Regions from separate parts of the Shewanella psychromarinicola genome, predicted to be linked through region 3. Evidence: predicted binding sites of a transcription regulator. Region 3 holds the regulator's gene; each other region holds the start of a gene.
What was found. The regulator sigma-54, encoded in region 3, starts transcription at its own class of promoters, with help from an activator protein. The targets are predictions, from matches to a motif close to GTTGGCACGNNNNTNGNNT.
Positions count from the first base shown of each region.

Region 1: the regulator sigma-54 is predicted to act here: its motif matches at 1,358-1,376, upstream of EGC80_RS20315 (flagellar hook-length control protein FliK).
Region 2: the regulator sigma-54 is predicted to act here: its motif matches at 2,923-2,941, upstream of flgB (flagellar basal body rod protein FlgB).
Region 4: the regulator sigma-54 is predicted to act here: its motif matches at 1,651-1,669, upstream of EGC80_RS10610 (YggN family protein).

Region 1 is NZ_CP034073.1:4,679,570-4,683,401, forward strand. It holds gene EGC80_RS20315 (flagellar hook-length control protein FliK) at 1-1,177, opposite strand, end outside; gene EGC80_RS20320 (hypothetical protein) at 1,511-1,780, opposite strand; gene fliJ (flagellar export protein FliJ) at 1,842-2,288, opposite strand; gene fliI (flagellar protein export ATPase FliI) at 2,294-3,634, opposite strand; gene fliH (flagellar assembly protein FliH) at 3,606-3,832, opposite strand, start outside.
Region 2 is NZ_CP034073.1:4,709,210-4,713,041, reverse strand. It holds gene flgA (flagellar basal body P-ring formation chaperone FlgA) at 1-415, opposite strand, end outside; gene EGC80_RS20460 (chemotaxis protein CheV) at 1,024-1,944, shown strand; gene EGC80_RS20455 (CheR family methyltransferase) at 2,005-2,838, shown strand; gene flgB (flagellar basal body rod protein FlgB) at 2,975-3,373, shown strand; gene flgC (flagellar basal body rod protein FlgC) at 3,376-3,792, shown strand; gene flgD (flagellar hook assembly protein FlgD) at 3,816-3,832, shown strand, end outside.
Region 3 is NZ_CP034073.1:1,838,764-1,842,595, reverse strand. It holds gene lptC (LPS export ABC transporter periplasmic protein LptC) at 1-274, shown strand, start outside; gene lptA (lipopolysaccharide transport periplasmic protein LptA) at 261-842, shown strand; gene lptB (LPS export ABC transporter ATP-binding protein) at 839-1,570, shown strand; gene EGC80_RS07950 (RNA polymerase factor sigma-54) at 1,713-3,197, shown strand; gene hpf (ribosome hibernation promoting factor) at 3,223-3,510, shown strand; gene ptsN (PTS IIA-like nitrogen regulatory protein PtsN) at 3,513-3,832, shown strand, end outside.
Region 4 is NZ_CP034073.1:2,417,590-2,421,421, reverse strand. It holds gene EGC80_RS10615 (LysR family transcriptional regulator) at 1-366, opposite strand, end outside; gene EGC80_RS10610 (YggN family protein) at 771-1,583, opposite strand; gene glsB (glutaminase B) at 1,822-2,736, opposite strand; gene EGC80_RS10600 (YggL family protein) at 2,743-3,069, opposite strand; gene trmB (tRNA (guanosine(46)-N7)-methyltransferase TrmB) at 3,106-3,822, opposite strand.

The DNA of each region.
Region 1 (3,832 bases), 2.3 Mb from region 3:
GAGAAAAACGCTGGATCATCTCTTGCATCTGAGCGCCAGCTTCTCCTTGCGGTCTTATCGATAACTGGAATTGCGGCACATCACTTTTATTGACCGAGGTAAAGCTATTATGATTTTGTAAGGTCTTATTATCAGTTTCACTGACATCAGCCACAGCATCTAAGCCAAAATTAGCTGGGGTTAAGTGGGTTGAAGGCTCACCGGAGGCGCGCTTTATCGCTAAGGAGTCTAATACCACTGAAAAATCAGCTTTTGCCAGTACTTTGGCATTATCAGTATCTACTTGAACATTGCTATTAATGCGATCGTTATCACCTAAAATAGTCTTGGGATCGACGTTCATCGCTGAAGTCGCTTCAACTGAAGCGGCAGAGCGACTAAGCCCAGAGCTAAAAGGACCCGTCATATCTGATTTAACGGCTGCAGAATTAAGTGCAGAGTTAACATCGGTAGCACTCGCTTTACCTTGAATCACCACGCTGGTGGCGACTGATTTATCAATTTGGTTTTGTTGTTCACTATTAAGCTTTCTGTCTATATCAGCCTCCACCATAGCTAAAATAGACTCATCAATAACCGGTGCTTGTAGATTAAAATCACTAATTAATACGTTTAAAGCTTGAGGGTCTAACGCTTGTAAATCTTTTACCGATAAATCAGCAAATGCCATTAAGTTGTCTAGTTCTTCAGCGCTAAGCTGAGAAAGAGCCTCTTTGGCATTGATAGAATCTGCCGGTAAATCAATAGTATCAGTAAATAACTCACTAACACCGACATCATTATTGGTCTTTTCAACAACAGCACTGTTTGGCGCTTCTGCCGAAAATGTTGTGTCAAAATAAACCTCAGATTGTTCGACATGTGGTAATTCTTTTCCGCCAGAGGAATGACGTTTATTGATTGAATCCGCCATATTAAGTTGAGCAAAAATCATTTCAACATCAGCATTTTCGTCTGTAGACAGCTCACTTGCGATGCCAGCATTTGCTTTCCCCGCTTCAGCATCAAACGACACCTGCGCCGTATTAGCGTTACGCCGTAAAATAAGACCGGATTCGCTCGCTTGATTAAAAGCAGATAAAAATGTTTTATTTTCAACACCTTGCACGTTTACTTTCGTGCTCGCATCGGCAGGTTTACTGCTATTGCCAAGTAAGATATTGTTCATCTGCTGCATAATCTGCTCCACTCAATTAAACAAGGTTAGGTGATATATCGTCTAAAAACAGCTAGGTCATCACCCTCTATACGACACATATTTGTCTGTTCAATTATATGTATAAGGTGATTGCAAAAGCCTCGTAATAAGCTCGCCACCGTCGCTTCACTGACGATTTTTATTTCAATTAATAATATTAAGCAATTTAAGTGCCAACACATGGTGGTTCGATGATCTTTGCATAATAGACAACCAAGCAAAACATCAGCGAACCAGCAAGCGCATCATGATATTTTGATGTGAGCAGATCGCGACTTGTCAAACTTGCCATTTCTTGCAACTAAGGCGTCTTCACGAGTTAATAGGAGCGTCAATAGTGAGTCTATTGCAAGTCGATAAATGGTCATTAACAAGGTCATTAGCAAGGTCATTAGCAAGGTCATTAGCAAGGTCATTAGCAAGGTCATTAGCAAGGTCATTAGCAAGGTCATTAGCAAGGTCATTAGCAAGGTCATTAGCAAGGTCATTAGCAAGTCGATAAATGGTCATTAACAAGATTGTTAGCAAGATCATTAGCAAGGTCATTAGCAAGGTCATTAGCAAGGTCATTAGCAAGGTCATTAGCAAGTCGATAAATGGTCATTAACAAGATTGTTAGCAAGGTCATTAGCAAGACAAAGGGTTATTTAAGTTTTCGGCGAAAATACTGTTGCATCGCAAATTCATCTGAGTTTTTTTGTTCAAGTTTAGCTTCTATTGCCATAGCCTTCTTGGCTTTTTGCTTTAATAACATGTCGACCGCTTTACGTTTTTGTTGTGTTTCTTGCCAATGAACTTGACGATAGCCAACTTGTTTTTCGGCATCTTGAACCGCGCCAACCTGCTGTGTTATTGCATTATCTACTTGACGAATAAATTGATGGAATTGATGGTATTGGTTTGCGCGTAACGTGGTTCCTGTGTGTCCTTCCATCTGTTTCATATAATCTAAGCGATAGTTGTTTAATGCATCCAGCTGACCTTGGCGTTTTTGCTTCTCAAATTGAGCCGACTTAAGCTGTAAAGCAGCTTGATCTTCGGCAGAAGTGGCTAACTTCAATACCGTCAATAGTGGATCAGTTCGAGTCATTTACGTTATCCCTGACACTGCGCGGCTATTTGAGTCAACATGACTCGACTCTCTTCAAACGTCACTGGTTCTTTAAATCCCTGACGCAAAAAGGCATTCATTGCAGGTTGTAAGCGGATCGCATTATCAATCCTAGGATCGCTGCCCTGAGAGTAGGCACCAATTGAAATAAGGTCTCGATTCTGTTGATACAGAGAATACATCTGTTTAACTCTGCGCATGGCTTCTAGGTGTTCATCACTGATCACCATGGGTGCTACGCGGCTAATCGATGCTTCCACATCGATGGCAGGATAATGACCCGAATCGGCAAGTTGACGAGATAACACAATGTGGCCATCTAAAATAGCGCGAGAAGCATCAGCAATGGGATCTTGTTGATCATCACCTTCAGTTAAAACAGTGTAAAAAGCCGTAATAGAACCTTGCCCAGCACCGCCATTACCCGCCCGTTCAACCAAACGCGGTAACTTAGCGAATACGGAAGGGGGATATCCTTTGGTTGCTGGCGGCTCTCCTACCGCAAGAGCCACTTCGCGTTGTGCTTGTGCATAACGCGTCAAACTGTCCATTAGCAACAAAACATCGTAACCTAAATCTCTGAAATACTCAGCAATACGAGTGGATGTTTCACAAGCCCGTAAGCGCATTAAGGGAGACGTATCTGCCGGTGCGGCCACAACAACTGCGCGCGCACGACCTTCTTTACCCAAAATTTCTTCAATAAATTCTTTAACTTCACGACCACGTTCGCCCACTAAACCCACCACAATAATGTCGGCTTTAGAACCTCGCGTCATCATGCCAAGCAGCACACTTTTACCCACACCAGAACCGGCAAACAAGCCCATACGCTGGCCTTTACCGACCGTTAACATCGAATTGATTGCACGAACGCCGACATCTAAAGGTTCGGTAATCGCTCGTCGAGATAATGGGTTAATATAAGGGCCATGACGTGAAGCATATTGATCAGTATTAAGCGGTCCTAAACCGTCTAATGGCAAGCCACTACCGTCTAACACTCTGCCTAATAATGATAAGCCAACATTTAATCCAGATTGTTCACCTAACGGCTTAACGCGCGCGCCGGGCAACACCCCTCTGAGTTCTTCAATAGGCATTAAGTACAGTAATGTGTCATCAAACCCGATAACCTCTGCCACCAAATCACCCACCATGGTTTCGATAGAGCATAAACTACCAATAGGTGCACGACATCCGGTCGCCTCGAGCGTTAAACCAACAACCCTAACTAACTGCCCGCTTGCCACTGGTCGCAGCGGTAATACGTGTTTATGATGCACAGCAAATTTGTTAAGTAGTCGATGTTGACGAGTGCTCATCGGTATTTCCTTGGGATAGGTCTTTCGTCTGTTGCGAAGTATCATCCGCTTTATCTGTTGGGACAGTATCAGCTTGTACACTTGTGTCGAGCGTTGCACTTGTCTGTGGATCCACAATGGGATCCGGCGCATCAATGTGTTGAGTCACCGGTTCAGCATCCGTATCAACAGTATGACTTTGGCTATTCTGGTCATTAT
Region 2 (3,832 bases), 2.3 Mb from region 3:
CAACATACATGATGTTTAAGTGATGTGGAGCAATAATTTGGTCTGGAGACAGTAGCTGGTTAGCCACCACGACAGGGTATTGTATTTCAACTCGAACAGAGAGATACATTTGCCATGGATAGTCATAGTCTGGGCTGATACAACTTAGTTTTACCATGTTATTTCGACTAATGGCTCTTTCACTGGCGAGTTCGGCATTAATCGGTGGATAGCAGCGCGGTGGACTAAGACGACCTTCAAGATTTTGTGGGGTAATTTGCACCTTAGCGTTGGCGTCGGCATCAATTTTTTTTGCGACCACCTCTTTAGCTAACGTATAAATGGCCGATAGTTTAGGTGTTACTATCTCTTCGCTAGCAAATGCTGGCAAAGAAAGCGTCATTGAGCACAAAAAACATAAAAAAAATACTTTCATAATGAAGATCCTAGCTTGTGTTGCCAGAATGCACCTATACTTTGGAGAACGAAAAATATGCGAGTAATCTCTGCATACGCAATAAGCTAAAAATGAGGTGAGGGCATGATAATAACATTTCCCTTTCGTCAAAAAAGTGTCAGTTCACTGTAAGTGTTAACTTAGTAAAAGTTAAAGCAAGTTGCATGCCCACTTTTAATTCAATAATTTGATAGGTATTTGCTAGGCTGCTGATGGTTTGCCCAGAATGTGTCATGTTCGTCTGATGAAAACCTCAATTGGGGGTAAATTGGGGGTAAATTAGAGACAGTAACGGTTATCAAATGGCCCTTTGTTCGGCTATTCACCTTGTATCGACTCACAATAGGCCCGCTATTGGCGCGGCGACTAACACTATTGTTAACATGTGAGTGCACCTTTATTAGCAAAACACATGGCATGTTTGATATTGCAGACTTGAAATAAACCCATTTTTAACGATTTATCCCCTCTCTTATCCAGGTTGAGGTTAAAATAGCTAGCAAGCGTATTATATTAAACCAAGGTTCACTATAATGTTAACCAACAATTTTATCCTTTTGAGTAACAGTTAACTACAAGGCTGTGTTATGTCGAGCATTTTAGAATCAGTAAATAAACGTACCCAGCTTGTCGGACAAAACAGATTAGAGCTGTTACTGTTTAAGCTTAACGGTCGTCAACGCTTTGGTATTAACGTATTTAAAGTAAAAGAGGTATTACAATGTCCTCCACTGACAAGGCTACCTAAGCTAAACCCCTATGTTAAAGGTGTTGCGCATATTCGTGGGGAAACCATTTCTATTATCGATTTAAGTGCAGCAACCGGTGGGCGTCCACTGACATCAACTGAAAATTGCTTTGTTATCATTTCCGAATATAACCGCAGTGTTCAAGGCTTTTTGGTCAGTTCTGTTGAGCGTATCATCAATATGAATTGGGAATCTATTTTGCCGCCGCCCCAAGGTTCAGGACGTTCTTCATATTTAACGGCTGTGACTGAGATTGAAGGTGAGCTGGTTGAAATTTTGGATGTTGAAAAAATTCTTGATGAAATTTCACCTGTTAAGACCTCTATCAGTAAAGAAGTCAGTGAGACGTTAACTATCGATAAAGAACAGCATTATCATATTATGGTTATTGATGATTCTACGGTGGCACGCAAACAAATTATTCGTTCGTTAGAGTCGTTAAATCTGCAAATCGATACCGCTAAAGATGGTAAAGAAGCGTTGATCATGCTGAAAAATATTGCCGCTGAAATGGATGATGTCTCAGTTGAGATCCCGCTGATTATTTCAGATATCGAAATGCCAGAAATGGACGGTTATACTTTAACTGCTGAAATTCGTGATGATCCAAAATTAAAGAACATAAAAGTAGTTCTACACACATCATTAAGTGGTGTGTTTAACCAAGCAATGGTAGAAAAAGTAGGTGCTAACGATTTTATTGCTAAGTTTAACCCCGATGAATTAGCCTCAGCGGTTAACAAACATTTGAGTTTATAAGCCTCTAATATTGAACAATATTAGAGGCTTAGCTCATTGGCCACATATTAGGAAGTTAATGTGACAGATAAATCACTTGCTGAAGCAGAGTACAATCAATTTAGGCTGTTTTTAGAGCAGCATAGCGGTATTGTGTTAGGTGAGAATAAACAATATTTAGTCCGCAGTCGTTTAGCGCCGTTGATGGGGAAGCATAATTTACCTTCTTTGTCTGAGGTGGTTAAAAAGTCGATGAAACCGATAGAACGTCAGCTGCGTGCTGAAGTGATAGATGCAATGACCACCAATGAAACCTTATGGTTTCGAGACCGTTATCCGTTTGAATTACTTAATAATACTCTATTGCCTGAATACAGTAAGCTTGGCAGACCGTTAAAAATATGGTCTGCGGCATGTTCTTCTGGGCAAGAACCTTACTCTTTGTCGATGACAGTGTTGGAATATCAACAGCGTAAACCCGGTGCTTTACCGGGCGGCGCGACGATTCAGGCAACGGACTTGTCACCATCAATGTTAGAGCGCTGTAAGAATGCTGAATATGATGGTTTAGCGCTGGCTCGTGGCTTGTCTGAAGAGCGTAAACGTCAGTTTTTTGATGCTTTACCGTCGGGCAACATGACAGTGAAAGATAATGTTAAGCGTTTAGTTAACTTTAGAGCACATAATTTACTTGAAAGTTATAGCTTATTAGGTAAGTACGATATTATTTTTTGCCGTAATGTATTGATTTATTTTGGGCCAGAGGCAAAGACTAAAATTTTGCGGCAATTTGCTGCCGCACTTAATCCCAAAGGTATTTTATTCTTGGGTGCGTCAGAATCTCTAGCAGGCTTAAGTGATGAGTTTACTATGGTTCGCTGTAATCCTGGTATTTATTACCAAAAGAAAATATAGATAAAATAACAAGTTAAGCTATTTATCATGCCGGCATTCGTCGGCATGTTTGTTTTTGTCTTTTATTCGTTTAAAAATTAAATTGTTGGCATAACCCTTGCTTTATTACTATCAGTTAGCTGATGGAGGCAATTTTATGGCGATTAATTTCGATAATGCATTAGGTGTTCACCAATATTCTTTGGGCATTCGAGCTCAAAGAGCAGAAGTAATTTCAAGTAATATCGCCAATGCCAATACTCCTCATTATAAAGCTCAAGATGTTAATTTTGCTGCCGCCATGAAATCGGCAAGCTCGCATCAACAAGGCTTGAGTATGAGTCAAACCACAGACAAACATTTTGATTTAACGGCGTTAAGTCAACAACATGTTCAATATCGAATGCCAAATCAGGCCGATACTGGCGATGGTAATACCGTCGATACCCAGAAAGAACAAGCAGCATTTATGCAAAATTCGCTCGAATATCAAATGTCATTAGGCTTTCTTGAGAGCAAATTTACTGGCATGCGCAAAGCATTGAGAGGTGACTAACCATGAGTTTATTTAATATTTTCAATGTGTCTGGTTCGGGTATGTCAGCGCAGTCAGTGCGTTTGAATACAACCGCCAGTAATATTGCCAATGCTGATTCGGTGTCAAGCAGTGTCGATAAAACCTATCGTGCACGTCATCCTGTTTTTGAGGCCGAAATGCTAAAAGCCAATAGCCAGCAAGACAGTTCGCCTGGCGTCAGCGTTAAAGGCATTGTCGAAAGTAACAAACCATTATTAAAAGAATACTCGCCAGACCATCCAATGGCGGATGGTGATGGTTTTATTTACAAACCTAATGTCAATGTGATGGAAGAAATGGCCGATATGATTTCTGCATCACGCTCTTATCAAATGAACGTTCAGGTGGCTGATGCAACTAAGTCTATGTTGCAACAGACGTTAAGGATGGGTAAATAGCATGATTATTCAAGGAGGTAACAATGAGCCTCGTTAACTC
Region 3 (3,832 bases):
AAGTGCAGATCGAGGACAATTGAATAAAAACACCAGCAAAGTCATATTAGAAAACAATGTTATTATTGATGCCATTGATATAGAAGAACCCCTGCAGTCATTGAGTACCCAAGCGGTGACGGTAGACTTAACCACTATGATAGGCACCTCACAAGAGATGGTGTATATCAAAGGCAAAGGGTTTATTATTAAAGGCTTAGGCCTACATGCTGACTTGAATTCGCAACAATTATCGCTACTGAGCCAGGTAGAAGGAACATATGAGCCACATTAATCGTCTCCACACTCGCGCCAATGTTATGTTATTGAGCAGCATACTTTGCCTGTTGAGTTTGCCTGCTATGGCGAAACAAGGTGATCTGAAACAAGAATTAAAAATTGTTGCGGTTAGCCAATTTGCTGACATAAAAAATAACCAAATCATTTTTAATGGTCCGGTTAAGATTGTCCAAGGCAGTATTAATATCAATGCTGATGAATTACGGGCGTTTACCCCCGAAAACAGCACCAGTAAGAAACTTATCGCCACTGGCAAACCCGCGACGTTTTCACAAGAATTAGATGACGGTCAAATTGGTACTGCCAGTGCCGACGAAATATCCTATGACCTTGCGACTACCACGCTAACATTGACAGGTAATGCCAAACTTAATCAATCGGGTAGCCAAGTGACCGGTAATCGAATTAAGTACAACATCAATGCGCAAGAGCTTATTGCTGAAAGTTCGGGCACAGGGCAAGATCGGGTTATCACCATTATTCAACCTGAGAATTTCCAAGACGAGTCTGCGCCAAAGCAAAAACTCCCTGAAATCCCAGTTAAAAAGCAGATCAAACCATGACCCAAATAACCTTAACCGCTGAAAATCTGGCTAAAAGCTATAAAGATCGTCAAGTTGTTAAAGATGTCAGTTTAACGGTTAAAACAGGCCAAATTGTTGGGCTTTTAGGCCCCAATGGTGCAGGTAAAACAACCACCTTTTATATGGTTGTCGGCCTAGTGAAAAGTGATAAGGGTCGAATTTTAATTGATGATGACGATCTCACTGACGATCCCATGCATCTGCGAGCTCGCAAAGGCATTGGTTACTTACCACAAGAAGCCAGTATTTTCCGTAAACTCACAGTGTATGACAACATTATGGCCGTGTTGCAAACCCGCAAAGAACTCAGTACAAACCAACGTATTGAACAGCTTGAGCATCTATTAGAAGAGTTCCATATTACCCATATTCGAGACAGCCTAGGCATGTCGTTATCGGGTGGTGAACGTCGTCGTGTTGAAATTGCGCGCGCTTTAGCCGCCAATCCAAAATTTATTCTACTCGATGAGCCCTTTGCTGGTGTTGATCCGATTTCTGTCATCGACATAAAAAAAATCATTCAACAACTTAAAAGCCGAGGTCTAGGAGTATTAATTACCGACCATAACGTACGTGAAACGTTAGATGTCTGTGAGCGAGCTTATATCGTCAGCCAAGGTAATTTAATTGCCGAAGGCACACCTGATGAGGTATTGAGCAATCAACAAGTTCGGGCGGTGTACTTAGGTGAACAATTCAAGCTATAGTTACTTTACGGGCCTTTAGTCTATCTAACTCATTTGATTGAACGATATCTAAACAGCGTTAAACATCATTGATGTACGTGACAATCCATTACAGTTTTATAAATTGTCACTTTTATGGAAATCATCTAGGGATAAGCGGTAAATGAAAGCGTCACTCCAACTTAAAATGGGTCAACACTTAACCATGACCCCACAATTGCAGCAAGCCATTCGCTTACTGCAATTATCGTCATTGGAGCTACAGCAAGAAATCCAACAAGCATTGGATTCAAATCCATTACTTGAAATAGAAGATGAGTTTTCTGAAGCAAAAGACCCCGTAAAAGAAAATCGCGACCAAGCTGATACAGACTTCAGTGACAACAGCATTGTCAATATTGAAAAAGACACCTCAACAGTCGACACAGCAGAATCTATGACCAAAGAAACCATGGATGATTTAGCCATGGATACTACATGGGATGAAGTGTACACCGCCTCGCCGATGTCAGGTTCAGGTAGTGCTAGCATGCGCGATGATGACATGCCGTTTCAAGGTGAAACCACCGAAGGTCTGTATGAACATTTAGAATGGCAGAAAAATCTCACTCCCTTTTCAGAGACCGATCTTGCCATTGCCACAGCGATCATCGACGCCGTGGATGAACGCGGTTATTTAACCCAAAGTACCGACGATATTCTCGAAGCCATGGGTGACGAAAATGTTGAGTTAGATGAAGTTGAAGCTGTATTAAAACGAATTCAACACTTTGATCCCGTTGGTGTTGCTGCACGTGATTTAAGTGAATGTTTATTGATCCAATTAGCGCAATTCTCTAACACCACACCCCATATCGATAATGCCCGTTTGCTAATCAAAGACTATTTAACCTTAATTGCTGGGCGTGATTTTAGATTATTGATGCGCAAAACTAAGCTAAAAGAAAATGAGTTACGTGACGCCATCACCCTAATCCAATCACTCAATCCTCGTCCAGGCTTATTGATCACCGCCACCGATGACGAATTCGTTATTCCCGATGTCACGGTACTAAAGAAAAATGGCCGTTGGGTTGTAGAGTTAAACCCAGACAATATGCCCAAAATTGGCGTTAATCAGCAATACGCCGCCATGGCTAGAAGCAGTAAAAATCAGTCTGACAGTCAATTTATTCGAGGCCATTTGCAAGAGGCTAAATGGTTTATTAAAAGTATCGAAAGCCGCAATGATACTCTACTCAAAGTGGCAAATTGCATTGTGCAATTTCAGCAAGGCTTCTTTGAATACGGTGAAGAAGCCATGAAACCTATGGTGCTAAATGATATTGCTGAAGCAGTAGAAATGCATGAATCGACAATTTCACGAGTCACCACACAAAAATATATGCACACCCCACGTGGACTATTTGAACTAAAGTACTTCTTCTCTAGCCATGTCAGCACTGACGATGGCGGGGAATGCTCATCAACAGCAATTCGTGCTTTTATCAAAAAGCTGGTTGCCGCAGAAAACCAGAAAAAACCATTGAGTGACAGTAAAATGGCTCAACTTCTGGCAGAACAAGGCATAAACGTTGCTCGTCGTACGATTGCAAAATACCGAGAAGCAATGCTAATCCCGCCCTCAAACCAACGTAAGAGTTTATAACCTACAAGGTTGTGGAGGATTTTCTATGGATATAAATCTGACTGGACGTCATGTCGAAATAACTGAATCTTTACGTGAGTATGTTAATGGTAAATTTTCAAAGCTTGAACGACACTTCGATCAGATCCATAATGTACACGTTGTACTCCATGTAGACAAATTACAACAAAAAGCAGAAGCCAAAATCCACGTTAATGGCGCAGAGATTTTTGCTATGTCAGAAAATACTGATATGTATGCTGCAATAGACGCCCTGATCGATAAACTCGACCGTCAGGTAATTAAACACAAAGAGAAGTATACAAAACACTAACGATGGAACTTTGTACCATTCTGCAGCCGGAATGCACTACCTGTGCCACACCGGGCAGTAAGAAAAAAGTACTGGAACTCATCAGCAATTTAGTCGCTGCCCAGTATCCAACCCTGTCTTCGCAAGAGGTTTTTGAAAGCCTATTAGCGAGAGAAAAAATGGGTAGCACAGGTATAGGAAATGGCATTGCGATACCTCATGGTCGATTAACGACCATCGATCACCCCATCGCGATATTTGTTAAATGTGAAGAAGCCATTGCCTTTGATGCAATTGATAAGCAGCCCGTGGATATTTTATTTGCTTTGTTAGTACCTGCAGA
Region 4 (3,832 bases), 580 kb from region 3:
AAGATCTGGGTGTCTCGCCATAAATTCTGGTAAAGCAGGAATAATATGCATAGTACCAAATGATTGCGAAATCCCGACTTTCAATACACCACGAGTGGCATCATTTAAGTTGTGAACACTTGATACTGCCTGTTCTGCATCTCGAAGTAGTTCTTCGCCTTGAAGATATAATAGATTGCCGGCTTCGGTAAGACTTAAACTGCGTGTTGTACGCTGAATAAGTTGAACGCCAAGTTTATGTTCAAGATCTGCAACTTGAGTGCTCACTTTAGATTTAGAAATGCCAAGACGTCTGGCTGCAGCACTAAAACTTCCTGCACGTGCAACATGAGTAAAAATTGCGATAGGTTCTAACAGTTCTAACATGAAAGTCGCCTTAAGCTGGTTACGACATTAATAAAAATTTCAGATGTCTGTTTGCCATTGCTGGTAACTAAACCTTGCTAAGCACAATATCAACATTCAGTTATTAATAGTGTTGATGCTCAATGAGCACCGAAACAAACCAATACTGTAAATCAACACAAACAAATGACTACTCCGAAATATAACCACATCCAAAAATAGAGTGCAATTTTGTTATAGTTTTTATTAGTATAACAAAAAAAGCCTGTCGGGCTGTATATTTATAATTGACAATTTTTTTATCAGAACAAAGCAACACTAGCTATAGCGGCAAAATAGCTAAAATAGGCGGAAAAAAAAAGCCCCTGTGTCTTTAAAAAAGCACAGGGGAAGGTCAGGTGTCCGGGAAGACAGCTTGAACAAGGTTACTCTTTTATATCGCCTAGCGTAGCTAAGGTGTAAGGTGCAAGTTCTGGGATGGCTTTACGCACTCGACTTTCTAACACTAATAATCCTTCAAAATTATCACAAACCTCAGTCGCGCGTTGCTCCAGACCTTGAGATTGCGACTCAAGTTGTTGCTCGATGTCTTTACCGACGTTGTCCATTTTTTGTGAAAAAGTATTCATTTTCTCTTCAAACGAACCACCTTCAGAAGACATGATCTGGCTACCTAATGTCATCATTAATGAGCCCATTGAGTTCGTTACCATTTGCTCTATTTCTTGCTCAAACTCTTCATTAAAGGCATGTTCCATTGAAGATTCAGTTGAGCCTAAATAAAATTTATCACCTTGTTGATAAGCCATAGTATCAATGCGTTGTTGAATACCTGTCATCATCTTATCAATCTGAACGCCTGTGGCATCGCCAAATATTGGTGTTAGCGCCATATTGACAGCCTGAGATGCCATCGACACAACGTCGGTGACTAAATCAATCACTTCAGGAACTTGGCGAGATAGCTCATCAGAATATTGAGTTAATAACAGCCGTTGCTTGTCATTTAATGCGACTTCTTTACCGTCGACATACAATTGACCCAGTTGAACGCGATATTTCTCGCTGCCATTATCACTGACCTGTAAACTTTTCGGTTCAACGGTCACGTCATAGTTTAATGTCACGTTACACTTTTCATCATTAATTGACATTTTTGCCATGGCTGGAGTCAATGCCCCTGCAGTGAATAACATGCTGGTTAACGCTAAACCACAAATTAACTTCTGTTTGGTCATGATAAAAATCCTTTTGTTAAACGAATATCGATAAAATCTATTCAATATAATTAGTTATAGCACAATAAAGCACTAGTCATGCCAACAAGTATAGTCGCTTGATTTATAAGTGGTTTTTATAAAATTTAAAATTTAACATCTACTAAATGAACAAAAAACACCACCCTCTTCGTAAAATAAACCAAAAAGTAGTCTATTTTACGAGTAGTGATGTGAAATTAAAAAAAGTGATGTGGAATTAAAAAATTGAACGACCTAACTGCTGGCTTAAATGCTCAAGTAAGGCTGTACCTGCCAATGAATTGCCATTATTGTCGAGTTCAGGCGACCACACACAGATAGACATGTCACCAGGAATAATCGCAATAATACCGCCGCCTACGCCACTTTTACCCGGCATACCCACTCGGTAAGCAAACTCGCCTGCGCCATCGTATAATCCAGACGTTGCGAGTAATGCATTAAGCTGCCGAGTTTGCACTGGTGAGACTAAGCTATCGCCATCGAGTGTCTTACCACGATTGGCCAAATAAAACATCGCCCGGGACAAATCTGCACAATTCATCCTTAACGCACAATAATGAAAATAGCTTTTAAGTACGGTATTCACGTCGCCATTAAAATTACCAAATGACTTCATTAAATAGGCAATAGAAGCATTACGTGCACTAAATTGATACTCAGAATCTGCTACCACTTTGTCGAAGGCTAATGTGGTATTTTGGCTCAACTGACGCACCACCTCAAGCATATGATGTTTAGGTGCACCCAAGCGTGCTTGCAACAAGTCCGCAATGACTAACGCGCCAGCATTAATAAATGGATTCCGTGGTTTGCCACGCTCTAATTCAACCTGTACAAGCGAGTTAAATGAATGCCCAGAAGGTTCTTTACCCACTCGACTCCAGATTTCTTCTTCTGTATATAAATTAAGTGCCTGAGTCAGGCTAAAGACTTTAGAAATACTTTGAATGGAAAAAGGTTCAAGATAATCACCCGCACCAATTGTTTGACCGTCAATGGTGGTAACTGCAATACCTATTTTGTTGGGGTCAACGCAGGCAAGAGCAGGAATATATCCTGCCACCTTACCTTTACCCAATAGCGATCTTACTTTATCGACAGCGTCTTGAAGTAATAATTGCTCTGGCAATTTAGCTTAACCCCACCAAATATCATATAAATCACTGACTTCAAGGTCAGAAACTGGCTTGTCTTTCCAGAATGCATTGACTGCTGCAATATCTTCATCAGTACATTTACCGATAGTTTGGGTAGCCATAATGCCTTCCCATTGCTTGTGTCCACCACCGTGGAAACCTAATTGACGTGGTTCAATCACTTGAGCAATAAACTGATCAACCAAACTATCGATATCTTGTTCAGAAACTGACTCATTAAATGTCCAGTTCATTTCGAAACCTAATTCTTGAAATTCATCAACTCGTAATTTTTTACGTAAACGTCGACTGCGATTTTGCGCCATGGTGTATTCTCCGATTGCTAAAAAGTGTAGTAGTGATTAAGCGATACGCTCAAACATGATATCCCATACGCCGTGACCAAGTCTGTGGCCTCTTGCTTCAAACTTTGTAAGCGGACGGTGGTCTGGACGTTCGACAACTGTACCAGTTGTTGATTGATTATTATAACCTTCAGCAGCATTCATTATGTCTAACATATGCTCGCTGTAATTTTCCCAATCGGTTGCCATGTGAAACACACCACCAATTTTAAGCTTACGACGGACTAGCTGTACAAACTCAGCTTGTACAATCCGACGCTTGTTATGACGTTTTTTATGCCATGGATCGGGGAAAAACAATTGTACCCGCGCAAGTGAACCATCAAGAATACTGTGCTCTAGCACTTCCATTGCATCATGGTGATATACACGTAAGTTAGTAACTTCAGCAGCACCGGCCTCAGAAAGACACGTACCAATGCCAGGCTTATGGACTTCTATGCCAATAAAATTTTGTTCTGGGGCTGCTTTTGCCATTTGCACTAATGATGCACCCATACCAAAACCTATTTCTAGAACGGTATCAGCATCGCGACCAAACACTTGGTTTAAATCCAACGGTTGTGGAGTGTAATCAAGTCCCATTGCTGGCCAATGTGCTTCAATTGCTTGAGATTGGCCTTTGGTTAAACGGCCTTCACGTAAAACAAAACTTCTGATTTTACGAATGTATTTACCGTCTTCGTTAAATTCAGCTGTGGTAACGTCGCTCATCTTTGCCTCA